DNA from 2 places in the Nonomuraea terrae genome. Region 2 is predicted to be linked to the other one. Evidence: riboswitches for the same ligand, from Rfam matches in the RefSeq annotation. Region 2 holds a riboswitch; the other holds the start of a gene.
The links. A riboswitch is a leader RNA that binds a small molecule or an ion and turns the genes downstream of it on or off. The one in region 2 is predicted to bind glycine.
Positions count from the first base shown of each region.

Region 1: it holds a riboswitch for glycine, as region 2 does, so the genes downstream of both, gcvP (aminomethyl-transferring glycine dehydrogenase) here and gcvT (glycine cleavage system aminomethyltransferase GcvT) in region 2, are expected to answer to the same signal.

Region 1 is NZ_JBITLL010000003.1:195,012-202,068, reverse strand. Features, by position in the region: gene ftsR (transcriptional regulator FtsR) at 1-469, shown strand, start outside; gene ACIBP6_RS13415 (bifunctional nuclease family protein) at 602-1,072, shown strand; gene ACIBP6_RS13410 (MerR family transcriptional regulator) at 1,220-1,840, shown strand; glycine riboswitch at 1,925-2,021, shown strand; glycine riboswitch at 2,022-2,116, shown strand; gene gcvP (aminomethyl-transferring glycine dehydrogenase) at 2,174-5,005, shown strand; gene ACIBP6_RS13400 (tetratricopeptide repeat protein) at 5,127-5,936, shown strand; gene ACIBP6_RS13395 (hypothetical protein) at 5,943-6,287, opposite strand; gene ACIBP6_RS13390 (alpha/beta hydrolase family protein) at 6,369-6,959, shown strand; gene ACIBP6_RS13385 (DUF5999 family protein) at 6,981-7,057, opposite strand, start outside.
Region 2 is NZ_JBITLL010000007.1:687,285-694,341, reverse strand. Features, by position in the region: gene ACIBP6_RS37335 (FadR/GntR family transcriptional regulator) at 1-318, opposite strand, end outside; gene ACIBP6_RS37330 (glutamine synthetase family protein) at 443-1,813, shown strand; gene ACIBP6_RS37325 (aldehyde dehydrogenase family protein) at 1,816-3,159, shown strand; gene ACIBP6_RS37320 (3-oxoacyl-ACP reductase) at 3,164-3,928, shown strand; gene ACIBP6_RS37315 (gamma-glutamyl-gamma-aminobutyrate hydrolase family protein) at 3,937-4,626, shown strand; glycine riboswitch at 4,707-4,805, shown strand; glycine riboswitch at 4,879-4,979, shown strand; gene gcvT (glycine cleavage system aminomethyltransferase GcvT) at 5,014-6,099, shown strand; gene gcvH (glycine cleavage system protein GcvH) at 6,096-6,485, shown strand; gene ACIBP6_RS37300 (L-serine ammonia-lyase) at 6,542-7,057, shown strand, end outside.

The DNA of each region.
Region 1 (7,057 bases), on a different contig from region 2:
CATCCTCACCGAGCAGCGCGACAACTACCTGCCGCTGCGGGTGATCAAGGACAAGATGGCCGAGAGCTTCGGCCGCCCCCGCGTGCTGCAGGACAAGCAGGAGGTCAGGCTCAGCCGGGCCGAGCTGCTGGAGGCTGCCGGCATCGACGAGGAGACCCTCGAGGAGCTCGAAGACTACGGCCTGCTCGCCCCGGTGGCCCGCCGCTACGACGAGGAGGCCCTCACCGTGGCCCGCACCGTCGGCTCGTTGTCCCGCTTCGGCCTGCACGCCCGCCACCTGCGCGCGGTCAAGGCGGCGGCCGAGCGCGAGTGCGGCCTGGTCGAGCAGACCGTCGCCCCCATACTCAAGCGGCGCGCCCCCGGCGCCATCGGCGAGGCCGACGAGGCGGCGAGGGAGCTGTCCACGCTCCTGCTCGATCTGCACGCGTCCCTTGTGCGCACGGGAGTCCGGTCGGTCCTCGGAGGTTGAGGCCGGGGCGAGCTGGGAGGCGGGGGCACATTCCGGGCCCTGCGGGTGTTACGTTGAAACGAAGAGCCATTCAGCCAGAAGCGATGTTCGAAGAGCTGTGCCGGGTGACCGGTCAGGATTACGGAGCAGCCCGTGTTGCAGATGGAGGTCGTGGGCGTAAGAGTTGAGATGCCCACAAATCAGCCGATCGTCTTGCTCAAGGAGGCACACGGGGAACGGTTCCTGCCCATCTGGATCGGCATGACCGAAGCCACGGCCATCGCCCTCGCCCAGGCGGAGGAGCCGCCGCCGCGGCCACTCACTCATGACCTGTTCCGCGACGTGCTGAGCGCCCTCGGCGTCGGCCTGCGGGCGGTCAACATCGTCGCGCTGCGCGACGGCATCTTCTTCGCCGATCTCGTCTTCTCCAACGGCGTGGAGGTCAGCGCCCGGCCGTCCGACTCCATCGCGCTCGCCCTGCGCACGGGGGCGCGCATCTTCGCCAGCGAGGAGGTCGTGCAGGAGGCGGGCGTGATCATCCCCGACGACCAGGAGGACGAGGTGGAGAAGTTCAGGGAGTTCCTTGACACGATCACTCCCGAGGACTTCGGCCGGGCGGGGTAGGTATTTCAGTGCATTTACGCTTCACGACGCGCCGAGCCGGATCGTTGACTGAGCATGGTCACGGTCCTACGGTGCAAGTGAAACCCGTGGCCGCACTTTACCAACCCCCAGATCAGGCCACGGGATGAGAGAAAGCCGGAGGTCCGCGTGGCGGTCAGCAGCGGCGAGGGTAAGACGGCCGGCCAGGAAGATCCGGTGCGGCGCGAGAGTGCGCGGCAGCGTGCCGGGGAGCAGGGCCTGCTCTTCGACGAGCAGCCGGCGACGCTGCCGGACGACATCGGATACCGCGGGCCGACGGCCTGCGCGGCGGCCGGCATCACTTACAGGCAGCTCGACTACTGGGCGCGCACGGGCCTGGTCGAGCCCACGATAAGGGCCGCACAGGGCTCGGGCTCGCAGCGCCTCTACAGCTTCCGCGACATCCTGGTGCTCAAGGTCGTCAAGCGGCTCCTCGACACGGGAGTGTCGCTGCAGCAGATCCGCACGGCCGTGCAGCACCTGCGTGACCGCGGCGTCGCCGACCTCGCGCAGATCACCCTCATGAGCGACGGCGTCAGCGTCTACGAGTGCACCTCCGCAGACGAGGTGATCGACCTGCTCCAGGGCGGCCAGGGCGTGTTCGGCATCGCGCTCGGCCGGGTCTGGCGAGAGGTCGAGGGCTCCCTCGCGGAGCTGCCGGGGGAACGCGCGGCGGTCGAGGACACCGTCCCGGCCGACCACCCCGCTGACGAACTCGCCCGCCGGCGCCGCGCGCGCCGCATCGGCTGATCCGGGCTCCCGCGACAGGCCGGCGAACCCGGCCGATCCTCACCATCCCGGCGCACCGTAGTAATCTAGGACGGGTAAGGCTGACGACCCCGTGCGGGAGAGTCCCCGGGCACTGATCCCGGGGCGCCGAAGGAGCAACCCTCCCCGGAATCTCTCAGGCATCCGGTACCGCTGGGCGAGGCAACTCTGGAAAGCAGGCGCGTTCGCCAGACGCGCCTCACCGACGGTGCAAGCCCCACCGGGGTGAAGCTCTCAGGTCCCGTTGACAGAGGGGGAGATCCGGCACTCGCCCGCGCCCTGGCGCCGGTCTCCATAGCCTCGGGAGGCACCTCCATGACCGACCTGACCGCACCGCCCTTCTCGTCCCGGCACATCGGGCCCTCGGAGTCCGAGCAGCAGCGCATGCTCGAGGCCGTCGGCTTCGAGTCCGTGGCGGACCTGGTGGCGGTGGCCGTGCCCGAGGCCATCAGGGCCAAGGACAGCCTCAAGCTGCCCGCCGCGATCGGCGAGGCCGAGGCCATCGCCGAGCTGCGCGCCCTGGCCGGGCGCAACCGCGTGCTCACCTCCATGATCGGCCTGGGCTACTACGACACCGTCACGCCCGCCGTCATCCGGCGCAACCTGCTGGAGAACCCGGGCTGGTACACCGCGTACACGCCGTACCAGCCGGAGATCTCGCAGGGCCGTCTCGAGGCGCTGCTGAACTTCCAGACGGTCGTCTCCGACCTCACCGGCCTGCCGGTGGCCGGCGCGTCGCTGCTCGACGAGGGCACGGCCGCCGCCGAGGCCATGACGCTGGCCCGCCGGGCGGGCAAGTCGAAGAGCTCGGTGTTCGTGATCGACGCCGACGCGCTGCCGCAGACCAAGGCCGTGCTGGCCACCCGCGCCGAGCCGCTCGGCATCACCCTCGTGGAGCACGCGCTGGACGGCGAGCTGCCCGAGTGCTTCGGCGTGCTCGTCCAGTATCCGGGCGCCTCCGGGCGGGTGCGCGACTTCCGCGCCGTGGCCGTCGCCGCGCACGAGGCGGGCGCGCTCGTCGTGGCCGCCGCCGACCTGCTGGCCCTGACGCTCGTGGCCGCCCCAGGGGAGCTGGGCGCCGACATCGCGATCGGCTCCTCGCAGCGGTTCGGCGTGCCGTTCGGGTTCGGCGGGCCGCACGCCGCCTACATGTCCGTACGCGAGGGGCTGCAGCGGCAGCTGCCGGGCCGCCTGGTCGGCGTGTCGGTGGACGCCGACGGCGGCCCCGCCTACCGGCTGGCCCTGCAGACCCGCGAGCAGCACATCCGCCGCGAGAAGGCCACCAGCAACATCTGCACCGCCCAGGTCCTGCTCGCCGTCATCGCCAGCATGTACGCCGTCTACCACGGCCCCGAGGGCCTGCGCCGCATCGCCCACCGGGTGCACCGGTACGCCGTCGTCCTGGCCGACGGGCTGCGCCGGGCCGGGGTCGAGGTCGTGCACGACGAGTTCTTCGACACCGTGCTGGCCCGCGTGCCCGGCCGGGCCGCCGAGGTCGTGGCCGCCGCCGCCGAGCGGGGCGTCAACCTCTGGCAGGCCGGCGCCGACCACGTCTCCGTCTCCTGCGACGAGAAGACCGGCGCCGCCGAGATCGCCAAGGTGTGGGCCGCCTTCGGCGCGCCCGCCGCCGGTGTGGACATCGAGGGCGCCGCCGACGCGCTGCCTCACACGCTGCTGCGCGAGAGCGACTACCTCACGCACCCCGTCTTCCACCAGTACCGCTCCGAGACGGCGATGCTGCGCTACCTGCGCAAGCTCCAGGACAAGGACATCGCCCTCGACCGCTCCATGATCCCGCTCGGCTCCTGCACGATGAAGCTGAACGCGACCACCGAGATGGAGCCCATCACCTGGCCGGAGTTCGCCGCGATCCACCCGTACGCGCCGGAGGAGCAGTCCGAGGGCTATCGCGAGCTGATCGGCACGCTGGAGAGCTGGCTGGCCGAGGTGACCGGCTACGACGCCGTCTCCATCCAGCCGAACGCCGGCTCCCAGGGCGAGTTCGCCGGCCTGCTGGCCATCCGCGCCTACCACCGCGCGGGCGGCCAGGGTGAGCGCGACGTCTGCCTCATCCCGTCCTCCGCCCACGGCACGAACGCCGCCAGCGCCGTCATGGCCGGCATGCGGGTCGTCGTCGTGGCCTGCGACGACAACGGCAACGTCGACCTAGCCGACCTCGACGCCAAGATCGCCAAGCACCGTGACGCCCTCGCGGCGATCATGGTGACGTACCCGTCGACGCACGGCGTGTACGAGGAGACCATCACCGAGATCTGCGAGAAGGTGCACGAGGCCGGTGGCCAGGTGTACGTCGACGGCGCCAACCTCAACGCCCTGGTCGGCCTGGCCAAGCCGGGCGCGTTCGGCGCCGACGTGTCCCACCTCAACCTGCACAAGACCTTCTGCATCCCGCACGGCGGCGGCGGCCCCGGCGTCGGCCCGGTCGCGGTGCGCGCGCACCTGGCCGACTACCTGCCCGGCCACCCGCTGCGTGACGGCGCCCCGGTCGGTCCGGTCTCGGCGGCCCCGTACGGATCGGCGGGCATCCTGCCGATCTCGTGGGCGTACGCCAGGATGATGGGCGGCGAGGGCCTCAAGGCGGCCACCGAGCAGGCCATCCTGTCGGCGAACTACCTGGCCAGGCGCCTGGCCCCGCACTACCCGGTGCTCTACACCGGCCGCGGCGGCCTGGTGGCGCACGAGTGCATCGTCGACCTGCGGCAGATCACCAAGGAGACGGGCGTCACCGTGGACGACGTGGCCAAGCGGCTCATCGACTACGGGTTCCACGCGCCGACCATGTCGTTCCCGGTGGCCGGCACGCTCATGATCGAGCCGACCGAGAGCGAGGACCTCGGCGAGCTCGACCGGTTCGTCGACGCCATGATCGCCATCCGCGGCGAGATCGCCAAGGTGGCCTCCGGCGACTACGACAAGAGCGACAACCCGCTGCGCAACGCCCCGCACACGGCCGCGGCGGTCACCGCTGACGAGTGGCCGCACCCGTACACCCGCAGCGAGGCGGCCTACCCGGTGCCCTCGCTGCGCGACGGGAAGTACTGGGTGCCGGTGCGCCGCATCGACCAGGCCTACGGCGACCGCAACCTGGTCTGCTCCTGCCCGCCCCTCGAGGCGTACGAGGACTGAGCCCGCGCGCCGAAGGACCGGCCGGGGCCGACCGATCCGGCCAGTCCTTCGGCGGCAAGTGGGCAGACATGATCGCCGGAAATCGTTAGGCTCGGGGCGACCGTCGCCCCGAGGAGCCTCCTTGACGTCATCAGAGCTGCAGACCTCGCCCCTCGACACCGCCCGCCTGCTCGCCGAACGCGGAGACCTCGAGGGCGCCGCCGCCATCCTGTCCGAGCTCGCCGCCGACCACGAGGAGCCCGACCGGGCGCAGGCCGCCGTCGGGCTGGCCGTGGTGCTGGAGCAACGCGGCGAGGTCGAGGCCGCCAGGGCCGCCGCCCGCACCGCGCTGGCCACCGGGCATCCCGAGTTCGCCGCCCAGGCCGCCTGCCACCTCGCCCAGGGCTTCGAACGCGAGGGGCGCGACGACCAGGCCAGGGCCGCCTGGCAGGCCGTGCTGGGCGTCGGCACGGCCGCGTACGTGCCGCTGGCCCACCTCGCGCTGGCCCGGCTGGCCGTGCGGGCGCAGAACCTGGAGGAGGCCGAGCGGGAGTTCCGCGCCGCCATGGAGACGAGCATGGAGGCGGGTGACGAGGGGGTCGGCGCTCACGCGGCGCAGCAGCTCGCGGACCTGATGATGGAGCACGGCGAGCCGGGGGCGGCCGCCGAGGTGCTGCTGGACGCCCTGGAGTTCGCGCCCGCGGACGAGATGCCGGGGCTGCGCGTCCAGCTCGGCATCGCGCATCTGGAGCTGGCCTGCGCCGAGTTCGCCGAGAGCCTGGAGGACGGCGCCGACCCGCGCACGGGCGCCCTGGCGATCGAGCTGCTGGCGCGCACGCTTCCGCTGCGCGGGCGCGCCGACGACGCCGACCGGGTCTGGACGTACGGGCTGGAGCACGAGGACGAGACGCTGGCCGCGGAGGTGCGGCTGCGTTACCAGCGCGACGCCTGACCGGTCTCAGGGGCGGCGGATGATCGCCACCGCGGCGGCCACGTTGATGACCACGATCGCCAGCCACACGATCAACAGGCCGACCCCTCCTGCCTGCGCCGCCCCGATGGCCGTCAGCGGGATGCCGAGGCCCATCGAGCCCAGCGCGAGCGGGATCAGCTGCGAGGCCGGCGGCTTCCTGCGCGGGGCGGCCCCGTGGTGGTCGAGCTCCGCGCGTACGCGGGCGGTGATCGTCGCGTCGATGCGGTCGACGAACGAGTCGATGAGCGCGGGCTCGTAGTCGGGGCCGAGGTCGCGGCGCGCGTCGAGAGTGGCCTGCAGCTCGTCCCGGAGCGGGCGTGTGTCTGGCATGAGTGCATCATCCAGCCTGGGAGCCTCGCCGTCATCAGACCTGAGAGCCAACTTGGCATCCTCCCCAGGTACGGTGCTGGCATGCAGGTGATGACGCCGCGGGGGCCGGCGCTGGTCGAGATCGACGAGGCCGCGCGGCCGCGGCTGCTGCTGGTGCTGACCCACGGGTCGGCCGGCGGCGTCGACGCTCCCGACCTGCTGGCCGTCCGCGACGCCGCGCTCGCCGTGGGCGCCAGCGTGGCCAGGGTGACACAGGCGTTCCGGGTGGCGGGGGCGCGGGCGCCCGGCTCGCCGGCCCGGCAGGACGAGGCGTGGGAGGCCGTCCTGGACGAGCTGCGTACGCGCCTGCCCGGTCTGCCCGTCGTGCAGGGCGGGCGGAGCAACGGGGCGCGGGTCGCCTGCCGTACGGCGAAGGCGGTCGGCGCGGCGGCGGTCGTGGCGCTGGCCTTCCCGCTGCACCCGCCGGGGAAGCCGGATCGCTCCCGGGCCGGCGAGCTGCGCGGCGCCGGAGTGGACGTGCTGGTCGTCAACGGGGACCGTGACCCGTTCGGCGTGCCCGACGCCGAGGACGCCGCGCGCCTGGTGGTGCTGCCGGGGGAGGGGCACGACCTGAAGCGTGACCCCGCCCGGGTGGGTGAGATCGTGGCGGAGTGGATCACCCGCTACGCGTAGCCGGGATCGCCTCCGGGTGAGTCAGACCGCGCCGGCCACGGGCCGGTGCGGCGCGATGACGATGCCGCTGGGCAGCAGCTCACCGGTGTCCTCGAACA
Region 2 (7,057 bases):
GGTGAGCGCGTCCGACAGCTCGGCCCTGCCCATCTCCTTGACGGCCTGGCGCAGGTCGCCGGGGTCGGGCTCGGACGGCTCGTACGTGACGAACGCGCCGCCGTAACGGCCGCGGCGCACGTCGAGATGGCCCGCCTCGGACAACGCCCTGATGGCCTCGCGCAACGTCACCCGGCTGATGCCGAGCCGGGCGGCCAGCTCGCGCTCGGGAGGGAGTTTGCCGCCCTTCGCGACCACGCCGAGTTTGATCGCCTGGAGCAGCCGCTCCACGGTCTCCTCGAAGGCGTTGCCCGCCCTCACCGGGCGCAACACCGTCATCAATCGCGCCGACTCGTCCAACGTGTCCTCAGGCCTTGACAAGCGATCCCGACATACTGATCAATGGTCTGAGACTAGCCCAATCAACGGGAAAGCGCGTCAGGCCAGATCGGAGCGGCGTAGCGTGAGCGATCCAGCGACCACGGGGTTCCTGTCCGTCCACGAGCTGCGCGACGAGGTGGCCATCGGGCGCATCGACACCGTGCTGCTCGCGATCGCCGACATGCAGGGCAGGCTGCAGGGCAAGCGGCTGTCCGCCCGCTACTTCCTCGACGAGGTGCTGCAGCACGGCTCCGAAGGATGCAACTACCTGCTCGCGGTCGACGTCGACATGAACACCGTGCCCGGCTACGCGATGTCGTCCTGGGAGCGCGGGTACGGCGACTTCGTGATGAAGCCCGACCTCGCCACGCTGCGCCGGGTGCCCTGGCACGAGGGCACCGCGCTGGTGATGGCCGACCTGGCCTGGCAGGACGGCTCCGACGTGGCGGCCTCGCCGCGCCAGATCCTGCGCGGGCAGCTCGACCGGCTGGCCGAGCGGGGCCTTGCCGCCTACGTCGGCACCGAGCTGGAGTTCGTGGTCTACGACGACAGCTACGAGCAGGCGTGGCGGCGCGCGTACCGCGACCTGACGCCGGCGAACCTGTACAACGTCGACTACTCGCTGCTCGGCACCGGCCGCATCGAGCCGCTGCTGCGCCGGATCCGGCGCGAGATGGAGGGCGCGGGCCTGTACGTCGAGTCGGCGAAGGGCGAGTGCAACCTCGGCCAGCACGAGATCGCCTTCCGCTTCTGCGAGGCGCTGCGCACGTGCGACAACCACGTGGTCTACAAGACCGGAGCCAAGGAGATCGCCGCCCAGGAGGGCCGGTCGATCACGTTCATGGCCAAGCCCAACGACCGCGAGGGCAACTCCTGCCACATCCACGTCTCGCTGCGCGCCCGCGACGGCAACCCGGTGATGGCGGGGGAAGGGCCGTACGGGCTCTCGCCGCTCGGCGCCCGCTTCGTCGCCGGTCAACTCGCCTGCCTGCGCGAGCTGACTCTCCTGTACGCCCCCAACATCAACTCCTACAAGCGGTACGTCCCCGGCAGCTTCGCCCCCACGGCCGTCAAGTGGGGGGTCGACAACCGGACCTGCGCGCTGCGGCTCGTGGGCCACGGCGCCTCGCTGCGCGTGGAGAACCGCGTGCCGGGCGGCGACGTCAACCCGTACCTCGCGGTGGCGGCGCTGGTGGCGGCGGGGCTGCACGGCATCGACGCCGAGCTGCCGCTGGAGGCCCCTTACGAGGGCAACGCCTACACCTCCGGCGCCGAGACCGTGCCGCACACGCTGCGCGACGCGCTGGCGCTGTTCGAGGGGTCGAAGCTGGCCAGGGAGGCGTTCGGCGACGAGGTGGTGGCGCACTACGCCAACAACGCGCGGGTGGAGCTGGCCGCGTTCGACGCGGCGGTGACGGACTGGGAGCTGTTCCGTGGTTTCGAACGGATGTGAAGATGCAGATCGTTGATCCGGCGACCGAGGCGGTCGTCGCCGACGTCGAGATGGCCGACGCGGCCGAGGTCGACCGGGCGGTGGAGCGTGCCAGGAGGGCCTATGCCGCCTGGCGCGAGGTCTCCCCCGGCGACCGGGCGCGGCTGCTGAGGCGCTTCGCCGACCTGGTGGGTGAGCACGGCGAGGAGCTGGCGCGGCTGGAGCTGGCCAACGCCGGTCACCCGATCTCCAGTGCCCGCTGGGAGGCCGGCACCGTCCGCGACGTGCTGCACTTCTACGCCGGCGCGCCCGAGCGCAACCACGGCAGACAGATCCCGGTGCCGGGCGGCGTGGACGTCACGTTCCAGGAGCCGCTGGGCGTCGTCGGGGTCATCGTGCCGTGGAACTTCCCGATGCTGATCATGTCGTGGGGCGTGGCGCCCGCGCTGGCGGCCGGCAACACGGTGATCGTCAAGCCGGCCGAGTGGACCCCGCTGACCGCGCTGCGGGTGGCCGAGCTGGCGCTCGCCGCGGGGCTGCCCGAAGGGGTGCTCCAGGTGCTGCCCGGCGAGGGGGAGGTCGCGGGGGCCCGCCTGGTCGAGCATCCGGACGTCGCCAAGATCGTGTTCACCGGCTCGACCGAGGTGGGCAAGGAGATCGCCGCCAAGGCGGGGGCGCAGGTCAAGCGGCTCACGCTGGAGCTGGGCGGCAAGTCCGCAAATATCATCTTCGCGGACGCGGACCTGGAAAAAGCGGCTAAAACCGCGCCTTATGCGGTTTTCGACAACGCAGGCCAGGACTGCTGCGCCCGCTCCCGCCTCCTCGTCCAGTCCTCGGTGTACGACGCGTTCATGGAGCTCCTGGCCGAGGCCGTCCGCGGGGTGAAGGTCGGCGACCCGCTCGACGAAACCACCGAGATGGGCCCGCTGATCAGCGCCGAGCACCTGGAGCGCGTCCGCGGCTTCGTGGACGGCACCCCGTACCTGCAGGGCTCGTGCCCGCAGGGCAAGGGCTACTGGTTCCCGCCGACCGTGCTGACCCCCGAGGTCACCGACCGGGCCTTCACCGAGGAGATCTTCGGCCCGGTCGTGTCGGTGGCGCGCTTCGAGGACGAGGCGGAGGCCGTACGCGTCGCCAACGACACCCCGTACGGGCTGAGCGGCTCCATCTGGACCCGCGACGTCGGGCGGGCGCTCCGCGTGGCCAGGGCCGTCGAGTCGGGCGCCCTGTCGGTGAACTCCCACTCCTCGGTCCGCTACTGGACCCCGTTCGGCGGCTTCAAGCAGTCGGGCCTCGGCAGGGAACTCGGCCCGGACGCCCTGGCGGCGTTCACCGAGACCAAGAACGTCTTCATTTCCCAGGAGTAGACATATGCGGCGGTTGCAGGATCGCGTGGCGGTCATCACGGGGGCGGGCAGCGGGATCGGGCTGGCCACGGCCAGGCGGTTCGCCGACGAGGGCGCGAAGGTGGTCTGCGCGGACATCGACGAGGACGCGGGCGCCAAGGCCGCGAACGACGTCGGCGGCCTGTTCGTCAAGGCCGACGTGACCGTGGAGGACGACGTCGTCAGGATGTTCGCCACCGCCCACGAGACCTACGGCAGCGTGGACATCGCCTTCAACAACGCCGGCATCTCCCCGCCCGACGACGACTCGATCCTGGAGACCGGTCTCGACGCCTGGCGCCGCGTCCAGGAGGTGAACCTGACCAGCGTCTACCTGTGCTGCAAGCACGCGATCCCGTACATGCGGCGCCAGGGCAAGGGCTCGATCATCAACACCGCGTCGTTCGTCGCGGTCATGGGGTCGGCGACCTCGCAGATCTCCTACACCGCCGCCAAGGGCGGCGTGCTGGCGATGTCGCGCGAGCTGGGCGTGCAGTTCGCCCGCGAGGGCATCCGGGTGAACGCCCTGTGCCCCGGCCCGGTGAACACGCCGCTGCTGCGGGAGCTGTTCGCCAAGGACCCGGAGCGGGCGCAGCGACGCCTGGTGCACGTGCCGGTCGGGCGTTTCGCCGAGGCGTCGGAGATCGCGGCGGCGGTGGCGTTCCTGGCCAGCGACGACGCCTCGTTCATCACGGCCAGCGAGTTCCTGGTGGACGGCGGCATCTCCGGCGCCTACGTCACTCCGCTGTAGGAGGATCCATGCGTCCCGTCATCGGCATCACCACGTACGTCGAGCCGGCCACGTTCACGGTCTGGCAGGACATGACCGTCGCGCTCCTGCCGTACATGTACGTGGAGGCGGTCGTCCGCGCCGGCGGGCAGCCCGTGCTGCTGCCGCCGGCCGGCGCGCCGGTCTCGGCGTTGCGCGGGCTCGACGGGCTGGTGCTGGCCGGCGGCGGTGACATCGACGCGGCCCGCTACGGCGAGCCGGCGCACGAGCGCACCGGATACGTCCGCGAGTTCCGCGACGAGGCCGAGTTCGCGCTGCTCGCGGCGGCCCTCGACCGGGGCCTGCCGTACCTGGGGGTCTGCCGCGGGATGCAGGTGCTCAACGTCGCGCTCGGCGGGAGCCTGCACCAGCACCTGCCCGACGTGGTGGGGCACGCGGGCCACTCCCCCGCCCCCGGGCGGTTCGGGCACCTGCCGGTCACGGCCGTGCCGGGCACCCGGCTGGCCAAGATCCTCGGCGAGCAGCCGGTGACCGTCCCGCACTACCACCACCAGGCCGTCGCCCGTCTCGCGCCGGGCCTCACGGCCACCGCCACGGCCGAGGACGGCACGGTCGAGGCCGTGGAGCTGGACACGCCGGGGTTCGTCCTGGCGGTGCAGTGGCACCCGGAGGCGGGCGAGGACGACGCGCTGTTCGAGGCGCTCGTGCGGGCCTGCTGAGGCGACCGGTGCGTCACGCCCGAATCCACCCGGACGCGACAAGACCCCCGTCACGGCACTAGGCTGACGGACATCACCGGCAAAACCGCGCGGGAGAGCACCCTGACAGCCGGTCAGTGGTCCCTGAAGGAGCAAGCCCTCCCCGCGAACCTCTCAAGGCAAAGGACCGCGCGGACTCGGACAGGAAACCCGGCTCAAGCGGACAGCCGCCCACCGTCGTGCGGCTGCTGACCTGGCCGGAGCTCCCGTCCGGAGGTGACCTCTGGAAAGCAGGCCCGTCTGGGTCTCGCCGAAGGTGAAAGTCCGGCAAAACTCGGGCGAAGCTCTCAGGCATCCATGACAGAGGGGGAGGATGCTGGCATCCGATCCTGTCCTGAGGTGCGACAAATGTCCCGACCTACGCCGCTACGAGACGTCCACGAGAGCCTCGGCGCCACACTCACCGACTTCGCCGGGTGGCTCATGCCGCTGCGGTACGGCAGCGAGGCCGCCGAGCACAGGGCCGTACGCGAAGCGGCCGGGCTGTTCGACCTGTCCCACATGGGCGAGATCTTCCTGACCGGGCCGCAGGCCGGCGAGGCGCTCGACTTCGCGCTGGTCGGCCACCTGTCGGCGCTGACGCCCGGCAGGGCCCGCTACACCATGATCGTCAACGAGCGCGGCGGGGTGCTGGACGACCTCATCGTCTACCGGCTCGGGGACGAGGAGTTCATGGTCGTCGCGAACGCCTCGAACTACGAAAAAGTTGGAAATGAGCTCAAAACTCGTGCGAAGGCGTACGACGCGGTGGTCGAGGATCGCTCCGACCAGTACGCGCTGATCGCCGTCCAGGGACCCCGTTCCCAGGAGATCCTCGCCACGCTCACCGACGCCGACCTCGGCGGGCTCAAGTACTACGCGGGCCTGCCCGGCCTCGTGGACGGCCGCCGGGCGCTCATCGCCCGCACCGGCTACACCGGCGAGGACGGGTTCGAGCTCTTCGTCGCCAATCAGGACGCCGTGCCGCTCTGGCACGCGATCACCGCGGCCGGCGAGCCGTACGGGCTCAAGCCCGCCGGCCTGTCCAGCCGCGACACCCTCAGGCTCGAAGCCGGCATGCCGCTGTACGGCAACGAGCTGAGCGCCGAGCTCACTCCGTTCGACGCGGGGCTGGGCCGGGTGGTGAAATTCGACAAGCCGGGCGACTTCGTCGGCAGGTCGGCGCTGGAGGCGGTCAAGGACGACACGCCGAAGCGCCGCCTCGTCGGGCTGGTCGCCCGGGGCCGCCGGGTGCCGCGTCACGGCTACCCGGTCACCAAGGACGGCGCCGTCGTCGGCGAGGTCACGAGCGGTGCGCCCTCCCAGTCCCTGGGAAAGCCCATTGCGATGGCCTATGTCGACACCGGCGCCGACTCAGGCCTGGCTGTGGACATCCGGGGCAGCCACGAACCCGTGGACCTGATCGAGCTGCCCTTTTACAGGAGGAACAAGTGAGCAACATCCCTGACGACCTGAGCTACACCAAGGAACACGAGTGGGTCTCCGGTATCGACGACGGACTCACCGTGACCGTGGGCATCACGGCGTTCGCCGCCGACTCCCTTGGTGACGTCGTCTACGTGCAGCTCCCCGACGTCGGCACGAACGTCGAGCATGGTGACTCCATCGGCGAGGTGGAGTCCACCAAGTCGGTGAACGAGATCTACACGCCGGTGGGCGGCGAGGTCGTCGAGGTGAACCAGGCTGTCGTCGACGACCCCAGCCTGGTCAACAGCGACCCGTACGGCGAGGGCTGGATGTTCCGGGTGCGCATGGAAGGCGAGCCCGAGGACCTTCTGTCGCCGCAGGAGTACACCGCACTCACCTCAGGCGAATCCTGACCATTTTGTAGCCGGGGCCCCGACCGGGCCCCGGCCCGCACACGAAGGGCGCATCAATGGCGATCAGCGTCTTCGATCTGTTCAAGGTCGGCATCGGCCCGTCGAGCTCGCACACCGGCGGCCCGATGGCCGCGGCGCACAAGTTCGCCCGCGGCCTGCACCACGATGGCCTGCTCGACCAGGTCGCCCGCGTCGAGGCCATCCTGTACGGCTCACTCGGCCTGACCGGCAAGGGCCACGGCAGCGACAAGGCCGTCCTGCTGGGCCTGTCAGGCGAGAAGCCGGAGCTCGTGGACGTCGACACCGTCGACGCCCGCATCGCCGCCATGCGCGAATCGGGCACCGTCCAGCTGTACGGCACCCACGAGATCCCCTTCGCCGTCGGCGAGGACCTCGTCTTCGAACGGAAGATCTCGCTGCCCGAGCACCCCAACGGCATGCGCTTCACCGCGTACGACCAGGCGGGCGGCAAGCTGCGGGAGAAGGTGTACTTCTCGGTCGGCGGCGGCTTCGTCGTGGACGAGAACGCCACCGGCGCCGACCGCATCAAGCCCGACGACACCGTCCTGCCC